4 regions of the Massilia hydrophila genome follow, and region 3 is predicted to be linked to each of the others. Evidence: predicted binding sites of a transcription regulator. Region 3 holds the regulator's gene; each other region holds the start of a gene.

Region 1 (4,565 bases), on a different contig from region 3:
GCCGGCGGCGCGGGCTTCGACGAGTACGTGGCCGATCCGCGCAAGCCCGTGCCCTACATCGGCTATCCCTCGCTGGGCGTGCCGCGCGAGTACATGGTGTCGGACCAGCGCTTCGCCGCCACCCGTCCCGACGTGCTCGTGTACCAGAGCGAGGTACTGGAAGAAGACGTGACGGTGGTGGGTCCGGTGCTGCCCAGGCTGTTCGTCTCGACCACCGGCACCGATGCCGACTGGGTCGTGAAACTGATCGACGTGTATCCGAACGCCTACCCGACGCCGGCGGCCGAGCGCAAGGGCAACGACGTGGCCCCGCCCGCGCTGAACCTGGGCGGCTACCAGCAGCTGGTGCGCGGCAATCCGCTGCGCGGCAAGTTCAGGCACAGTTTCGAGAAGCCGGAAGCCTTCGTGCCGGGCAGGCAGGAAGCGCTGTCCTTCGACATCGGCGAGGTGAATCACACCTTCCGCCGCGGCCACCGCATCATGGTGCAGGTGCAGAGTTCCTGGTTCCCGCTGGTCGACCTGAACCCGCAGACCTTCACCCATATCCCGAGCGCGAAACCGGAAGACTTCAGGAAGGCCACCCAGCGCGTCTATCGCGCGCCGGGCGCGGCATCCGGCCTGCAGCTGATGGTCATGCCCGCCAACTGACGGGAGCCTTGCGGCGGCGCGCCTGCGGTCCGCTGTAGTAGCGGCCACGCTCGTACCAGGGCCGCGCGCCCGGTTGCAGGGCGGCGCGCACCGCGCGCCGGATCGTCGTCGCGTGGACCAGGTCGGCGGCAAGGCGGCGCAGGCGCGCCGCCTCCAGGTGCTGGCCGACGCCTTCCAGCACGGCCAGCATGTGGCGCACGTCGGCGGCGTAGTTGTGGATATAGGCCGCAATGCGCGGGGCGCGCGTGAAGCGCCGGCGGCGTCCGGCAAAGCCCGTGATCAAGGAGCGGCTGCTGCGGCGGATGAAGCCTTCGGCGTCCGGGACCAGGCTGTGCGCCAGCGCATGGTCGCCGGCCGCGACGATCGCGGGCAGCCCGATGGGAGCCAGCGCCATCGCCAGTTCAGGGTCGCTGCGCGCCAGGTCGGCGAACAGCGCGTGGGTGCGCCACTGTTCGCCCAGCACGCGATGGATGGCAACCACGTCATGGAACAGGCCGCGCTCGCTCTTGCAGGCCAGCAGGCGCGCCGTGTCGCGTTCGCGCTGCGCGTCCAGCGCCGCGCGGGCCGGCGGGTAGACCGCGGCCAGGTCGGCCCAGCCGCCGAGCGCGTACGACAGGCGCACGCCATGGAGTGCCGGCGACTCTTCCAGCGCGTGCGCATGGAACCATTGGTATTCGGCCAGCGCCTCGGCGTGGCGGCCTTCGTGCGCAAGGCGCCGCGCGTCGCTCAGGCGCCCCTCGGCATGGGTCGGGACAATCCGGGGCGGGCGCATGCCTCAGGCCCCGATCCAGGGCAGGCCGGCCTTGCACCAGCCGCCGACGGTCTTGCGGTGTCCCTCGGCGTCGCGGTCGCCCTCGAAACCTTCCAGGATGTCGTAGCACTCGGCAAACCCGAGCTCGGTGGCCGCGCGCGCGCCGTGGCGCGAGCGCACGCCCGAGCGGCACAGGAACAGCAGGACTTCGTCCTTGCCCGCCACCTGTTCCAGCTGGGCGCCGAAATCGGGATTCGGCGCGCCGCCAGGATAGGTAACCCATTGCACCGCCACCTGCCGGGACTCGGGCACGGCAACCCGTCCTACCCAATCGCGCTCGGCATTGGTACGCACGTCCACCAGCTTGACGCGCGGATCGTCGCACAGCAGCGCGTAGGCTTCCTCGGGGGTGACAGCGCCTGCATAGGGCTGATCGGCGGCGCGCCGGCGGGCGGCGGCAAGGATGGATTCGCTCGTACTCATGTTCTCTCGTCCGGTAAGCGGTGACAGCCAACGGGTGCTCTTGCACCAGGCTGGTTCGGCGTATGCTGCGCTGCGATGGTGCATAATAGGCTGCTGCGCACCAAACTGGTGCGCCACTGGCCAGGCGCACAAGCATGGTGAAACGGATTGTAGGACCAAACCCGGCGTTGTCCAACGACGCAATCGGCATGTGCTCATGACAGCGGGCTGGCACAGTTCATGCTTAGACTAAGGTAATTGTCGTGCAGCGGCTTCGCCAGCACGGCACCCTTTACATCAGGAGAGATACGAATGGCAAAGACGGCTGCAGACGTAATGCAATTGATCAAAGACAACGAAGTCAAATTCGTTGATTTACGCTTCGCGGACACCCGCGGCAAAGAGCAGCACGTGACCGTTCCCGTCTCGCACTTTGACGAAGACAAGTTCGAATCGGGCCATGCCTTCGACGGTTCCTCGATCGCCGGCTGGAAAGGCATCGAAGCCTCCGACATGCTGCTGCTGCCGGATCCGAACACCGCCAACCTCGACCCGTTCATGGAAGAGACGACGCTGTTCATGCAGTGCGACGTGATCGAGCCGTCGGACGGCAAGGGCTATGACCGCGACCCGCGCTCGATCGCCAAGCGCGCCGAAGCCTACCTGAAGTCGACCGGCATCGGCGACACCGCCTTCTTCGGCCCGGAACCGGAATTCTTCATCTTCGATTCGATCCGCTGGAAGATCGACATGTCGGGCTGCTTCGTCAAGATCGACTCGGATGAAGCGTCCTGGTCGACCGACAAGAAAATCGAAGGCGGCAACAGCGGCCACCGTCCGACCGTCAAGGGCGGCTACTTCCCGGTCCCGCCGGTCGACAGCTTCCAGGACATGCGCTCGGAGATGTGCCTGATCCTCGAATCGATGGGCATCCCGGTCGAAGTGCACCACCATGAAGTGGCCGGCGCCGGCCAGAACGAGATCGGCACCCGTTTCTCGACCCTGGTCGAGCGTGCCGACTGGACCCAGAACATGAAGTACGTGATCTGGAACGTCGCCCACAGCTACGGCAAGACCGCGACCTTCATGCCCAAGCCCATGAACGGCGACAACGGCTCGGGCATGCACGTGCACCAGTCGATCTGGAAGGACGGCAAGAACCTGTTCGCCGGCGACGGCTATGCGGGCCTGTCGGAAACCGCGCTGTACTACATCGGCGGCATCATCAAGCACGCCAAGGCGCTCAACGCGATCACCAACCCGGGCACCAACTCGTACAAACGCCTGGTGCCGGGCTACGAAGCCCCGGTCAAGCTGGCCTACTCGGCCAAGAACCGTTCGGCCTCGATCCGCATTCCGCATGTGGCGAACCCGAAGGGCCGCCGCATCGAGGTGCGCTTCCCGGACCCGCTGGCCAACGTCTACCTGTGCTTCGCCGCGCTGATGATGGCGGGCCTGGACGGCATCCAGAACAAGATCCACCCGGGCGAAGCCGCGACCAAGGACCTGTACCACCTGCCGCCGGAAGAAGACAAGCTGATTCCGACCGTGTGCGCCTCGCTGGAAGAAGCGCTGGAAGCCCTGAACAAGGACCGCGAGTTCCTGACCCGCGGCGGCGTGTTCAGCGACGCCATGATCGATGCCTACATCGACCTCAAGATGCAGGAAGTGCAGCGTCTGCGCATGACCCCGCACCCGGCCGAATTCGACATGTACTACTCGTCGTAATCTGGCCATAGCGGCAAGCCCGGCGTTGCAACGACGCGTCAATGGGCGCCGCACGCTGATCAAACGCGGGGAAAGCGAGGGCTTTCCCCGCGTTTTTTCATGCTTGCTGTATAGTCGGGCCCCACTACAATGGGTGCACGTTTATTGTGCAGAGTGATTTCTGATGGGAAAGACAATTAGCCCCTTCCGCCATCCCGGCTTCCTGTTGCTGGCCGGTTTCGCCAGCGTGGCCATCTGCGGCAGCGCCCAGGCCCAGGCAGCCGTCTACAAGTGCGTGGACGAGCAGGGCCGCGTCGAGTTCACCGACACGGCACGGCGCGGCTGCAAGGCGCTCGACCTGCCCGGCTATGCGCCGCCGCCGGCGCCGCGCGCCTCCGCCCCGATCCCGGCGGTGCGCCCGCCGGGCAACGGCCCGGCGCCCACCGTCACCCCGGCCAGCTTCCCGCGCGTCGACAGCGCCCAGCAGCGTGCGCGCGACGACGACCGCCGCGCCATCCTCAACGACGAGCTGCGCATCGAGCAAAAGAAACTGGCGGACCTGCGCCGCGACTTCAACGGCGGCGAACCCGAGCGCCAGGGCAACGAGCGCAACTACGCCAAGTACCAGGAGCGCGTGGCCTCGATGCGCGACGAGATCGGCCGCACCGAGCGCAATATCGAAGCGCTGCAGCGCGAGATCGGCAACATTCGATGAGTGGCCGCGGATGAATCACAAGGGATGAGCGCCCAGGAACCAACCCTGCGTTTCGCCGGCCTCGACCTGCTGGCTTCCAGCGTGCTGCTGCTGGGGGCGGGTGGCGAGGTGCGCTACGCCAACCCCGCTGCCGAAAACCTGCTCGAACTGTCCCTCAAATCGCTGCAGCGCGCGCCGCTGCCGGAGCTGTTCGTGAACGGCCAGGAACTGGCCGCGCTGTGCGCCCAGGCCCTGGCCCACCAGTACGCCGACCTGCGCCAGGACCTGGTCCTGCAGCGCAGC
Region 2 (4,565 bases), on a different contig from region 3:
ACAAGCAGTGTTCATGCGGGTTCTCCGCGCATCGTGTCCATACGCAACACGATTGATTGAAACCGGTTGTCACGTGGAAATTCACCCGATATACTCGGGTCAGCTTCTGAACAAAGGCAAACTCCGCGAAAGCGGAGGACGCAAAGTCAACGGTCTAACGGGCTTCGTTCCCAACGACGGCAGGACTGCCAGAATCAATGCTTGCCGGCGCGGCATCCGCGCCGCCTGCGATTGCTGTGCTCGCCTGCCGTGTCAACACAGGATACACAAGGCATGCACACTTTCCCTTTCGCCCTCCCCAGGACGGCCATCGCTCTCGCAGCAGCCACCCTTTCCTTCGCCAGTGCCGCAGCCCACGCCGCGCCTCCGGGTGACTTCGTGCGCGGCCGCGTCATCGTCGAAGCCCGCGCCGGCCTGTCCGATGCCGACCTCGACAAGGTCGTCAAGGAACATGGCGCCAAGGGCAAGCGCATTGGCCAGAGCCGCCTGCACGTGGTGCAGCTGCCGCCGGGCCTGTCGGAAGAAGCGGCGGTCGCCAAGCTGTCGCGCCGCCCGGAATTCAAGTTCGCGGAACTCGACCGCGAGGTGACGGTGGCGCTCGCGGTCAATGACCCCTATATCGGCAGCGCCTGGCACCTGAACAAGATCGGCGCCCCGGCCGCCTGGGACAGCGGCCAGGGCGCGGGCGTGACCATCGCCGTGCTCGACACCGGCGTGAACGTGGCCCACCCCGACCTGAAGGACCGCATGGTCCCCGGCTACAACGCCTATAACAACAACACCGACGTCAGCGACCTGTGCGGCCATGGCACGGCAGTGGCGGGCGCTGCTGCCGCCAGCACGAATAACGCCCTGGGCGTGGCCGGCGTGGCCGGCGCGGCCAAGATCATGCCGATTCGCATCGCCTACAAGGACTCGACCGGCAGCTGCAGGGCCTCGTTCAGCACCATCGCCACCGGCATCACCTACGCGGCCGACCATGGCGCCCGCATCGCCAACGTCAGCTTCGTCGGCATCGCCGGCAGCTCGGCAGTGAAGAGCGCGTCGCGCTACATGAAGAGCAAGGGCGGCCTGGTGTTCATCTCGGCCGGCAACAACAACATCGACGAGAACGTGACGCCGGATGACGCCTTCATCATCGTGTCGTCCACCGACAGCTACGACAAGAAGTCCAGCTTCTCGAGCTGGGGCAGCTTCGTGTCGCTGGCGGCGCCGGGTTCGGGCATCTGGAGCACCACCAGTTCGCTCGGCTACTCGGCCTGGAACGGCACGTCCTTCGCCAGCCCGGTCGGCGCCGGCGTCGCTGCCCTGATGATGGCCGCCCGTCCGGACCTGGATTCGACGCGCATCGAATCGCTGCTGTTCTCGACCTCGGTCGACCTTGGTACCGCGGGCCGCGACAAGGTGTTCGGCTACGGCCGCGTGAATGCTTCCGCTGCCGTGAGCGCGGCGCGCGCCTATGCGGCCGTGGCCGATACCACGGTGCCGAGCGTGTCGATTGCCGCGCCGCTGGCAAGCAGTTCGGTATCGGGCCTGGTGCCGGTCAACGTCAACGCCAGCGACAACGTGGGCGTGGCGCGCGTCGACCTCAAGGTCAACGGCACCGTGGTCAGCACCGACAACGTCGCGCCGTACAGCTTCAGCTGGAATTCGGCCGGGGTGGCGAATGGCATGAACAGCCTGGTGGCGGTGGCCTATGACGCTGCCGGCAATAGCCGCAGCTCCACGGCGGTCTCGGTGAACGTGGCCAACAGCACGGTTTCGGTGGCCAGCGATACGACCGCCCCGGCTGTCAAGATCAGCAATCCGGTCGGCGGCGGCAGCGTCAGCGGCACCGTGTCGGTGAGCGCGAGCGCGTCGGACAACGCGGGCGCGGCAGGCATCAGCACCAGCCTGGCGATCGATGGCGTGACCAAGGCCAGCGGCAAGGGCGGTTCGCTTGCCTATAGCTGGAACACCAGGAAGATCAGCAAGGGCACGCACAGCATCCGCTTCAGCGCGCGCGATGCAGCCGGCAACACGGCGACCCAGACCATCAGTGTGACCGTGCGCTAATGGTAAAAGGGCAGGATCCCGTGTGAGCGGGATGCCTGCCCCTGTTGTCGCAGCGCCGGGTTTATGCGCGACGGCGGCGGCGTGCCAGCATGCCGGCCAGGCCCGCGCCCATCAGGGCCAGGATGCCAGGTTCCGGTACCGGATTGCCGCCAGGACCACCATCGCCATCGCGGTCGAAGGCGCCCACGTACATGGTTTCCCCGCCAGCCTCGGTGCTGCCGGCAGCAAATTGCATGCCGCCATCCAACACGCAGTCAGCCAGGGTGGTGCAATGCGCTGCCGCGATGGCAGCCTGAGCATCATCGAGGATGAAGCGGTGGATTCCCGAGTTGCCCACGCCGTTGTCGTTGGTGAGAAGGACAGGGTCGCCTTCATAGAAGAAGTACAGCCGCTCGTTGGTGCCCGTGTTTAGCAGGCTGAAGTAGATGTCGGTCAAGGTGGCGTCGCCGCTCGGACCTTCGTTGAGGTTGACGACCAGGCCAAGTTCCCCGGCGCTGGTCAGCCCTTCGATGTCGCTCAGGCGCCAAGCATTGTTGCCCGCGTTGCCGGCGGTGTTGTCGCCGCCCGCAAGGCCGGACTCGGCTGGGCAGGTTTCTGCGGGGGTGCCAGGAGCGCCGGCAGTGTAATACACGCAGCCCGACTGGGGGTTGTTGGCGCGGTTATCTTGGATGGTGACCACGGTGCTCACGTTGCCAAGGCCGGTGCCGGTCTGGTTGGTTCCCGTCACACGGATGAGTTCCGCCGACGCAGGCAGGGCCGCTCCCAACAAGGCTGCAGTTGCAGCCACTTTCAGGATAGTTGCTTTCATATTTCTCTCCGAACAGTCACTTCGATATGGATGGCACGTATGCGTAGTGCATCAGGAGAGTGAGCAAGTTCCGGGCCAGCGTAAATACTTTGAGCGAAATCAAAGGTCTGTAGGAATCAACGCTGGCGCGACCGAGAATGTGTAAAGAAAACTGACAAGCTATCTCGCTGTATTATTGTTGGTTTCAGGATTGCAATCATGCGCGACGGCGCTGCAATTACCGTATCCGGCCTTCTGTTCCGAGCAACAGGCGCGCAAGAGCGGGCCTTAAAACTGCTCGTCGGGAAGCAAGTAGCGCCACTGCCCCGGCGGAAGGTCACCCAGCTTGACGCGCCCGATCCGTACCCGTTTCAGGCCGATGACTTTCAGTCCCACCATTTCGCACATCCGGCGGATCTGGCGCTTGCGGCCTTCGCGCAGCGTAAAGCTGAGCTGGTCGTCATTCTGCCAGCGCACCTTGGCCGGCAACAGGGGCTTGCCATCCATCCACAAGCCGTGGTTGAGCTTTCTCAGGTCGGCCTCGGGCAGGCTGCCCGGCCTGGTGTACTGCACCCGCACCAGGTATTCCTTGTCGATCGACGAGTTCTCGCCGATCAGCTGCTTGGCGATGCGTCCGTCCTGGGTCAGTACCAGCAGGCCCACCGAGTCGATGTCGAGGCGGCCGGCCGGCACCAGGCTGCGCAGCTGGGTCGGGTGGAACTGTTCGGGAGACGGGTCGTCCGCCCAGCGGTTTTCCGGCTTGACCAGGGTCACGGCCGGCTTGTAGCCATCCTCGGCCTGGCCGCTGACGTAGCCGACCGGCTTGTTGACCAGCACCGTGACGCGCTTGGACTGCTCGGCAGCCGCCTGGCGCTCGACCGTGATCTTCTGGTGCGGCAGCACCTTGCTGCCGAGTTCGGAGACCACCTTGCCATCTACCCGGACCCAGCCTTTGGCGATCCAGTCATCGGCTTCGCGGCGCGAGGACAGCCCGAGTTCGGACATGCGTTTGGAGAGGCGGACAGGTTCGGTCATCGGCAATTCAGAAAGTAGGTGAGATCTTGAGCGCATCCAGCAGCTCGGTCTCGAGCTGGACCTGGGTGCGCGGGTTGTTCAGGGTGGCGCCGTCGACCAGGAACACGTCCTCGACGCGCTCGCCCAGCGTCATGATCTTGGCGGTGTGCACGTTCACCCGGTAGCGCGCCAGAACGCTGGCGATCGCGTACAGCAGGCCGGGACGGTCGTTGGCCGCCACCGACAGCACGTGGAACTGGCCGCGCTCGTCCGGGCGCAGGTCCACCGTGGGCGTGACCGGGAAGGTGCGCGACAGGCGCGACAGGCGGGCCCGGGTGGGTGGCGGCAGCGTCTCGCTGGATTCCAGCAGCGCGCACAGTTCGTGTTCGATCAGGCTGATGATGTCGCGGTAGCTGCCGGCGAAACTGGCCTCGGTGACGAGGAAGGAGTCGAGTGCGTAGCCGTGGCGCGTGGTATGGATCTTGGCATCCAGGATGCTGAAATTCTTGCGCTCGAAGTAGCTGCAGATGCGCGCGAACAGGTCGGGCTGGTCGCGCACGTACACCGCCACCTGCAGGCCTTCGCCGATCGGTGCCAGGCGCGCCTTGACCACCGGGCGCGGGCTGTCGGCCTTGCCGTGCAGGGCGCGCGTCTGCCAGGCGATGTCGGAGGCGTCGTGGCGCAGGAAGTAGGCGACGTCGAGCTGCTG
Region 3 (4,565 bases):
AGCACTGCGCGGTTAACCCAGGACCAGCAACATGAAAAAACTCTTCGTCGCCGTCTTCCTCGGCCTGGCCGCCTTCGGCGCCTCGGCCGAGCGCGCGGATTCGCTCAAGCAGGCCGTGATCACCTTCGACACGCTCGACGTGGACGAGGTCACCCAGACCCGCATCCTCACCGGCAACGTGGTGATCACGCGCGGCACCCTGGTGCTCAAGTCGGACCGCGCATTGATGAAGGAAACGCCGGAAGGCTACATGAGCGTGACCCTCACCGCCAACAACGGCAAGACCGCCACCTTCCGCCAGAAGCGCGACGGCGGTCCCGACCTGTGGGTCGAAGGCCAGGCCCAGCGCATCGAATACGATGACCGCGCCGAACTGGTGAAGCTGTTCGCGAATGCCGAAGTGCGCGAACTGGAGAACGGCCGCATGAGCAACGAGATCCGCGGCCCCTTCATTTCCTACGACAACCGCAAGCAGGTGGCGCAGGTGCGCAACGACGTCAGCGGCGCCAGCAAGGTCGGCGGCGGACGCGGCACCCTGATCATCGCGCCGCGCCGCAACCCGGCCGCGGCACCTGCCGAGGGTGCCAAGCAATGACGGCAGCATCCGCGGCTTGCAGCACGCTGATCGTCAAGGGCCTGCAGAAGAGTTATGGCAAGCGCCTGGTGGTGCGCGACGTCTCGCTGCAGGTCGACTGCGGCGAGGTGGTCGGCCTGCTCGGTCCGAACGGCGCCGGCAAGACCACGTCCTTCTACATGATCGTCGGCCTGGTGCCGTCGGATGCCGGCACCATCGACATCAACGGTACCGACATTTCCAGCCTGCCGATCCACCGGCGCGCGGTGCTGGGCCTGTCCTACCTGCCGCAGGAAGCCTCGGTGTTCCGCAAGCTCACGGTCGAGGACAACATCCGCGCCGTGCTCGAGCTGCAGCACGACGCCAACGGCAAGGCGCTGTCGAAGAACGAGATCAACGAACGGCTCGACACCCTGCTGGCCGAACTGCAGATCGAGAAGCTGCGCGAGAACCCGGCGCTGTCGCTGTCCGGTGGCGAGCGGCGCCGCGTGGAGATCGCGCGCGCCCTGGCCACCAACCCGCGCTTCGTGCTGCTGGACGAACCCTTCGCCGGGGTCGACCCGATCGCCGTGATCGAGATCCAGCGCATCGTGCGCTTCCTGAAGGAGCGCAACATCGGGGTCCTGATCACCGACCACAACGTGCGCGAGACGCTCGGCATCTGCGACCGCGCCTACATCATCAACCAGGGCGCGGTGCTGGCCTCGGGCCGCCCTGACGACATCATCGCCGACGAATCGGTGCGCCGCGTCTACCTGGGCGAGCACTTCCGCATGTAGCCACGAACGCCTCCTGCATGAAACAGTCCCTCCAGCTTCGCACCTCGCAGCACCTGGCGCTCACGCCGCAACTGCAGCAGTCGATCCGGCTGCTGCAACTGTCCACGCTCGAACTGCACCAGGAGATCGAGCAGATCCTGCATGACAATCCCTTGCTGGAGCGGCTCGACGATCCGCTCGACCGCTCGGTGCGGCTGCTGGCCGACGGCGCCATCAACAGCGCGCCGGCCAGCGGCGAGGCGCCGCAGCCGGGCCAGGAAGCGCTTGATGCCGGCGCGCCGAAGGAAGGCGAGGGGTTCGAGGACGGCGCCGCCGATGGCGAGCGCGACGACGGCAGGGAGGGCGAGAGCGACTGGGGCGGCGAAGGCGGCGGCGCACGCAGCGGCGACGACGAGGACGGCCGCCCGCAGCTGGAAGCCGAGGGCATTTCGCTGCGCCAGCACCTGGCCGAGCAGATCCGCCTGACCGGCTGCAGCCTGCGCGACCGCGCGCTGGCCGAGCTGGTGATCGACGCGCTCGACGACAACGGCTACCTGGAAGAGCCGCTCGACGAGATCCATGCGCGCCTGCCGGCCGAGCTCGAGATCGAGATGGACGAGCTGCGCTGCGCGCTGGCGCTGGTGCAGAGCCTGGACCCGGTGGGCGTGGGCGCGCGCAGCGCGGCCGAATGCCTGGCGCTGCAGCTGCGCCGCATGCCGGGCGTGCCGCTGGTGACGCGGCGCCTGGCGCTGACCATCGTCGAAGGCTACCTGAGCTGGTTCGCCCAGCGCGAATACACCAAGCTGAAAAAGGCGCTCGACTGCGACGACGAAGACCTGCGCGAAGTGCAGGCCGTGGTCCGCCAGTGCAACCCGCACCCGGGCGCGGCCTTCGCCTCGAGCGTGTCGGACTTCGTGGTGCCTGACGTGATCGTGCGCCGCGCCAAGAGCGGCTGGGCGGTGTCGCTCAACCCGGACGTGATGCCCAAGCTGCGCGTGAACAACCTGTACGCCAGCCTGCTCAAGCAGGGCAAGAGCGAAAGCCAGATGGGCGCGCAGCTGCAGGAAGCGAAGTGGCTGATCAAGAACATGCGCCAGCGCTTCGACACGATCCTGCGGGTTGCCGAGGCGATCGTCGAGCGCCAGCGCAACTTTTTCAGCCACGGCGCGGTTGCCATGCGCCCTCTTGTTTTGCGTGAGATAGCTGATACACTAGGCCTACACGAGAGCACGATCTCGCGTGTAACCACGCAGAAATACATGCTGACCCCGCACGGCATGTTCGAGCTGAAGTACTTCTTCGGAAGCCACGTCGCCACCGAAGCGGGGGGAGAAGCCTCCTCGACGGCGATCCGCGCACTCATTGCGCAATTGACAGGAGCAGAAGACCCTAGGAATCCTCTTTCCGACAGCAAGATCGCGGAGATGCTCGGGGAACAAGGTATGGTCATTGCGCGCAGGACGGTCGCCAAATACCGTGAAGCGCTCAAGATTCCGCCCGTCAGCCTCCGCAAATCCCTGTAAAGCACCTGCCCACTCCCACCTTGTGGCGCGGGCGGGGCACCTTTCCAAAGGAGTGTGTATGAACCTCACAATCAGCGGCCACCATCTCGAAGTCACCCCCGCCATCCGTGAATACGTTCAGAATAAGCTCGAGCGCATCACCCGCCATTTCGATCACGTGATCGACACCCACGTGTTCCTCGCCATCGATAATCTCACTGAAAAAGAAAAAAGGCAGAAAGCCGAGATCAACCTCCAGGTGTCGGGCAAGATTTTGCATGTGGCCAGCGCCGCGCAAGACCTGTATGCGGCGATCGATACGCTGATGGACAGGCTGGACCGACAGGTTCTGAAACACAAATCCATGTTGCAAGACCATAGCCACGTGGCGCACAAGCGCCTTCCGGACAACGGAGAAGCTGCCGCCGCGTAAAGACGGGCCGTAGCCACCAATCGCAAGGGCGTCGGAGGGACGCCCTTTTTGCTTTCCGCAAATCATCAGTTGTTACTTTTCAGTGCTTCGGTTTGGCGCTGTACTTCTGTAGAATACATGTCTTTTCGACCACAGAAGCCCATCATGACCGACACCGTCCTGACCCGCGTCGCCAACCGCACCGGCGTCATTACGCTGGACCGCCCGAAAGCCCTGAACTCGCTCTCGCTCGACATGGTGCGCGCCCTGAGCGCCATCCTGCTGCAATGGAAGGAAGATGCCGGCGTCGAGGCGGTCGTGATCACCAGCAGCAGCGAGAAGGCCTTGTGCGCTGGCGGCGACATCCGCTTCTTCCACGAAATGGGGCGCGTCACGCCGATGGGCGGCAGCGCGCTGCTGGAAGATTTCTTCACCGAGGAATACGCGCTGAACCACCTGATCCACTTCTATCCGAAGCCGTACATCGCGGTGATGGATGGCGTGGTGATGGGCGGCGGCATGGGCATCGCCCAGGGCGGCCCGGATTGCGGGCTGCGCATCGTTACCGAACGCACGAAAATGGCCATGCCCGAGGTGAACATCGGCCTGTTCCCGGACGTGGGCGGGAGCCACTTCCTGTCGCATGCGCCGGGCCAGCTCGGCCAGTACCTGGGCTTGAGCGGGCTGACCATCGGCGCCGCCGATGCGCTCTACGTGGGCCTGGCGGACGTGTTCGTGCCGGGCGCCGAGCTGGGCGCGCTGATGGCGCTGGTGGAAGTGACACCGGGCGCGCAGCTGCCGCAGGCGATCCGCGACTTCGCGGCGCCGTTCGCCGCCCAGGCGGGTACGAGCGAGCTGCAGGCCCAGCGCGGCGTGGTCGACGCGCACTTCGGCGCGGCCTCGGTGGGCGCGATCATGGCCTCGCTGGCGCGCGACGAGAACCCGTTCGCGCAGAAGGCGCTCAAGGCCATGCGCCAGCGCTCGCCCCTGATGATGTGCGTGACCCACGAACTGCTGCAGCGCGGCGCCGCGCTCGGCGTGGCGGACTGCCTGCGCATGGAACGCAACCTGGTGCGCCGCAATTTCGAGCATGGCGAAGTGCTGGAAGGCGTGCGCGCGCTGGTGATCGACAAGGACAACCAGCCCCGGTGGAATCCGCCGACGCTTGAAGGCGTGACGCAGGAGATGGTGGACCGGTTCTTCGAGCCGGTGTGGCCGGACCATGCGCATCCGCTGCGGCACCTGGCCTGACCGCTGTTCTTCGTAGGGTGGGCAGATTCCTGCCCACGCGGTCAAGCAGCAAGATCTGCCGGCCCGGC
Region 4 (4,565 bases), on a different contig from region 3:
GCTCGATGCCGTTGGAGGCATTGTCGGCGAAGGCCAGCGAGATGGTGCCGGTGGGCGCGATCGACAGCAGGTGCGAGTTGCGGATGCCGTAGCGGCGGATCGCCTCGCGCAGCCAGTCCGGCAGGCGCGCCGTGAAGCGGCCTTCCAGGTAACGCTCGGCATCGAACAGCGGGAAAGCGCCGTACTCGCGCGCCAGCGCGACCGAGGTGGCGTAGGCGGCGTCGCGCAGCGTCTCGGCGATGCGCGCCGCCATCGCGCGGCCGGCGTCGGAATCGTAGCGCAGGCCCAGCATCGCCAGGGCGCTGCCCAGGCCCAGGAAGCCAAGTCCGATACGGCGCTTGGCGCGCGCCTCGAGCGCCTGCTGCGGCAGCGGCCATTCGGTGGCGTCCAGCACCAGGTCGAGCATTTCCACCGCCACCGCCGCCACTTCGCAGAAGCGTTCGAAGTCGAACTGCGGATCGGCGCCGAACGGGTCGCGCACGAAGGCGGTGAGGTTGAGCGAACCGAGGTCGCAGCAGCCGTAGTCGGGCAGGGGCTGCTCGCCGCAGGGGTTGGTGGCGCGCAGGCGCTCGGCGTACCACAGGTTGTTCTCGGCGTTCATCCGGTCCACGAACAGCACGCCCGGTTCGGCGTGGTCGTAGGTGGAGGCGATGATGCGGTCCCAGAGTGCGCGCGCGCGCACGTCGCGGTAAACCCAGCGGCCATCGTCCAGGCGGCGCGCCGTGGCCATGTCTTCCTCGCCCGGTTCGGCACGATGCACCAGCGCGAACATCTCATCGGCTTCGACCGCGTGCATGAAGGCGTCGGTGACCCCGACCGAGATGTTGAAGTTGGTCAGGCCTCCTGCGTCCTTGGCGGCGATGAAGCGCTCGATGTCCGGGTGGTCGATGCGCAGCACGCCCATCTGGGCGCCGCGCCGGGCGCCGGCCGATTCCACCGTGCGGCACGAGGCGTCGAACACTTCCATGTACGAGACCGGGCCTGACGCGCGCGAGCGGGTGCCGTGGACCTTGCTGCCCAGCGGGCGGATGGCACTGAAGTCGTAGCCGACACCGCCGCCCCGGCGCATGGTCTCGGCCGCTTCGGCCAGGGCGGTGTAGATGCCGGGCAGGCCGTCCTCGCTGCCGGAGATGGAGTCGCCTACCGGCTGGACGAAGCAGTTGATGAGGGTAGCTTGCGAGTCCAGGCCGGCTGCCGAGTTGATGCGTCCGGCCGGAACGAAGCCTTGTTCCTGCGCCCAGAGGAAGCGTGCTTCCAGTTCCGCGCGCCGGGCGTCGGGTTCGTCCGCTTCGTCAGGATAGGCGACTGCAGCGAGGGCGCGCGCCACGCGCCGGCGCACATCGCCGATGCCGCTCTCATCGCCCCTGGCGTATTTTTCGCGCAGGACGTCGAGCGAGACTTCCTGCGGTGCGAGCAGCCCGTGGGCCAGGTCGCTTGCCTGCATGTCAGGCAGTCAAGACTTGTCGATGATGATGTGCGGCGCGGCCGGGTCGGTGGCGCCGTCCAGCGGGCCGGACGCCGCAGCCGAGGCCGCAGGAGTGGCGGTGCCCGATCCGCCAGGCTGGCCGGACAGGCGCGCTTCCAGCTCCACCACGCGCAGTTCCAGCGCTTCCAGCTTGGCGCGGGTCTTGGCCAGCACCTGGGCCTGGATGTCGAACTCTTCGCGGGTGACGAGATCGAGCTTCGAGAAGCCCTGGGTCATGATGGCCTTGACGTTGCGCTCGATGTCCTTGGCCGGCGAACTCTCCAGCGCCTGGTTGATCTTGCCCTGCAAGTCGTTGAAGAAAGTATTCATATCCATTTCCTAGTTTTGCGAAACGATGCACCGCCATGGTGCGTCGGCTTCCGCTTTGGTGCGCCGTTCGTTGCCGGATGGCCGGCGCAGGGGTTGCCCGGGTTGTTCGAATCGCAAATGGGGCGGATGGCTGAGAAAACAAGCGCCGCATTGCGGTTTTTCGGCTGGCACGCATCCTGCTAAAGAGTTGTCAGGCGTGTAGCAAACAGGATTGTAAACCGCAACGCCCCCCGTCACGGCAGGGCTGTTGAATATAAGGGGAATGTCATGAAGTGCAACACAAGTGCAGCAATCTGGGCCGTGCTGGCCCTGTCGGGAGCGCCAGCGTTCGCACAGGAGTCCGCACCGGCAGGCGCACCGGAGCACGCAGTCAGCTACAACGCCGCCATCACCAGCGACTACCGTTACCGCGGCCTGTCGCAAACCCGGTTCGACCCGGCGCTGCAGGGCGGCGCCGACTACGTGCACGGCCCGACCGGCCTGTACGTGGGCACCTGGCTGTCCACCATCAAATGGACCAAGGATCTCGGCGGCGACGGCAACATCGAATGGGACCTGTACGCAGGCAAGCGCGGCAGCCTGGGCGAGTCCGCCACCTACGACATCGGCGGCCTGTACTACTGGTATCCGTCGAACGGCCTGCAGCCGCGCGCCAACACCTTCGAGCTGTATGCGCGCCTGGGCTTCGGGCCGGCCTACGTCAAGTACTCGCATGCGACCACCAACCTGTTCGGCACCGCCGACAGCAAGGGCAGCGGCTATGTGGACGTCGGCGCCGACCTCGATGTCGGCAACGGCTTCGTGCTGAACCTGCATGCCGGGCACCAAAGGGTCGCCCACAACAGCGCCTACTCGTATGCCGATTACAAGGTCGGCCTGAGCAAGGAGATCGGCGGGGCGACCCTCTCGCTGGCCTGGGTCAAGGCGAATACCGAGGCCTACCTGAGTCCGCAGGGCAAGAACCTCGGCAAGTCGGGCGCGGTCCTGAGCCTGTCGAAGATTTTCTAGAAGCAAATAAAGAGGCAAGACATGAAAATGATTACCGCCATCATCAAACCCTTCAAGCTCGACGAGGTGCGCGAAGCGCTGTCCGAGATCAGTGTGCAGGGCATGACCGTGACCGAAGTAAAAGGCTTTGGCCGCCAGAAGGGCCACACCGAACTCTACCGAGGCGCCGAGTACGTGGTCGATTTTCTTCCGAAGATCAAGATCGAGGCCGCGGTGGACGATGCCGTGGTCGACCAGGTCATCGACGCTATCTCGGGCGCGGCCCGCACCGGCAAGATCGGCGACGGCAAGATCTTCGTGGCCGACCTCAACCAGGTCATCCGTATCCGTACCGGCGAGACCGGCAACGACGCACTGTAAGGGGAATGCGATGAAGCTCACCATTGGCAAGATCCTGGGCGGCCTGGCCGCCGCCGGCCTGGCGCTGCCGGCCCTGGCCGCGCCCACCATCAACAAGGGCGACACCGCCTGGATGTTCGTGGCCACGCTGCTGGTCATCATGATGTCGATTCCCGGCCTGGCCCTGTTCTACGGCGGCCTGGTGCGCGCCAAGAACATGCTGTCGGTGCTGATGCAGGTGTTCATGGTGTTCTGCCTGATCATCGTGCTGTGGTGCCTGTACGGCTACTCGCTGGCCTTCACCGAGAACAACGCCTTCATCGGCGGCTTCGACCGTGCCTTCCTGAGCGGCATCTTCGACGCCAGCACCGGCAGCTTCAGCCAGGCCGCCACCTTCAGCAAGGAGACCATGATCCCCGAGTTCATCTTTGTTGCCTTCCAGGGGACTTTCGCCGCCATCACCTGCGGCCTGATCGTGGGTGCTTTCGCCGAGCGCGTGCGCTTCGGCGCGGTACTGCTGTTCATGGTGCTGTGGTTCACCTTCGGTTACCTGCCGGTGGCCCACATGGTCTGGTTCTGGGCCGGTCCGGATGCCATTTCGGACGCCGCCACGCTGGCCACCGTCACCGGGAACGCGGGCTTCCTGTGGCAGCACGGCGCCCTCGACTTCGCGGGCGGCACCGTGGTCCACATCAACGCGGCGGTGGCCGGCCTGGTCGGCGCCTATGTGATCGGCAAGCGCATCGGCCTGGGCCGCGAGGCGATGGCCCCGCACTCGCTGACCATGACCATGATCGGCGCCTCGCTGCTGTGGGTGGGCTGGTTCGGCTTTAATGCCGGCTCGGCGCTGGAAGCGGGCGACGTGGCCGCGCTGGCCTTCATCAACACCCTGCTGGCCACCGCGGCCGCGGCCGTGGCCTGGATGTTCGGCGAGTGGGCTTTCAAGCGCCAGCCCTCGCTGCTGGGCGCGGTGTCGGGCGCGGTCTCGGGCCTGGTGGCGATCACCCCGGGCGCAGGCTTTGTCGGCCCGATGGGTGCGCTGGTGATGGGGCTGCTGGCGGGCGTAGTGTGCCTGTGGGGCGTGACCGGCCTGAAGCGCCTGCTGGGCGCCGACGACTCGCTCGACGTGTTCGGCGTGCACGGCGTGGGCGGCATCCTGGGCGCGCTGCTGACCGGCGTGTTCGCCGCACCCTCCCTGGGCGGGCAGGGCGTGTGGGACTACGTCGCCAACAAGGCTTCGCCGGACTATTCGATCGCGGGACAATTACTGGTGCAGGCCGAAGCGGTGGGCATCACCATCGTGTGGTCGGCAGTGGTCGCCTTCGCCGCCTTCAAGCTGGTGGATGTGCTGGTGGGCCTGCGCGTGCCGGCGGACCAGGAGCGCGAGGGGCTGGACATCACCAGCCACGGGGAGTCGGCGTAT

The links. The regulator sigma-54, encoded in region 3, starts transcription at its own class of promoters, with help from an activator protein. The targets are predictions, from matches to a motif close to TGGCANGNAANCTGCTTT.
Region 1: a site for sigma-54 is predicted at 2,091-2,108, ahead of glnA (type I glutamate--ammonia ligase). Genes of this name have one in related genera too.
Region 2: a site for sigma-54 is predicted at 2,924-2,941, ahead of LE190_RS05865 (PEP-CTERM sorting domain-containing protein). Genes of this name have one in related genera too.
Region 4: a site for sigma-54 is predicted at 1,961-1,978, ahead of LE190_RS20535 (TorF family putative porin). Genes of this name have one in related genera too.

What each region holds. Positions count from the first base shown of each region.
Region 1 covers NZ_JAHYBX010000007.1:154,366-158,930, reverse strand. Annotated here, with positions in the region: gene LE190_RS16530 (CocE/NonD family hydrolase) at 1-648, shown strand, start outside; gene LE190_RS16525 (hypothetical protein) at 632-1,420, opposite strand; gene LE190_RS16520 (rhodanese-like domain-containing protein) at 1,424-1,882, opposite strand; gene glnA (type I glutamate--ammonia ligase) at 2,174-3,589, shown strand; gene LE190_RS16510 (DUF4124 domain-containing protein) at 3,753-4,283, shown strand; gene glnL (nitrogen regulation protein NR(II)) at 4,308-4,565, shown strand, end outside.
Region 2 covers NZ_JAHYBX010000001.1:1,277,677-1,282,241, forward strand. Annotated here, with positions in the region: cyclic di-GMP riboswitch class I at 106-193, shown strand; gene LE190_RS05860 (S8 family serine peptidase) at 274-2,055, shown strand; gene LE190_RS05865 (PEP-CTERM sorting domain-containing protein) at 2,117-2,863, opposite strand; gene LE190_RS05870 (pseudouridine synthase) at 3,131-3,877, opposite strand; gene LE190_RS05875 ([protein-PII] uridylyltransferase) at 3,885-4,565, opposite strand, start outside.
Region 3 covers NZ_JAHYBX010000002.1:501,960-506,524, forward strand. Annotated here, with positions in the region: gene lptA (lipopolysaccharide transport periplasmic protein LptA) at 32-595, shown strand; gene lptB (LPS export ABC transporter ATP-binding protein) at 592-1,353, shown strand; gene LE190_RS09430 (RNA polymerase factor sigma-54) at 1,371-2,855, shown strand; gene hpf (ribosome hibernation-promoting factor, HPF/YfiA family) at 2,914-3,267, shown strand; gene LE190_RS09440 (enoyl-CoA hydratase/isomerase family protein) at 3,412-4,497, shown strand.
Region 4 covers NZ_JAHYBX010000013.1:13,072-17,636, forward strand. Annotated here, with positions in the region: gene LE190_RS20525 (adenosylcobalamin-dependent ribonucleoside-diphosphate reductase) at 1-1,444, opposite strand, end outside; partial or broken gene LE190_RS20530 (accessory factor UbiK family protein) at 1,568-1,801, opposite strand; gene LE190_RS20535 (TorF family putative porin) at 2,063-2,803, shown strand; gene glnK (P-II family nitrogen regulator) at 2,825-3,163, shown strand; gene amt (ammonium transporter) at 3,174-4,565, shown strand, end outside; gene LE190_RS20550 (LysR family transcriptional regulator) at 4,540-4,565, opposite strand, start outside.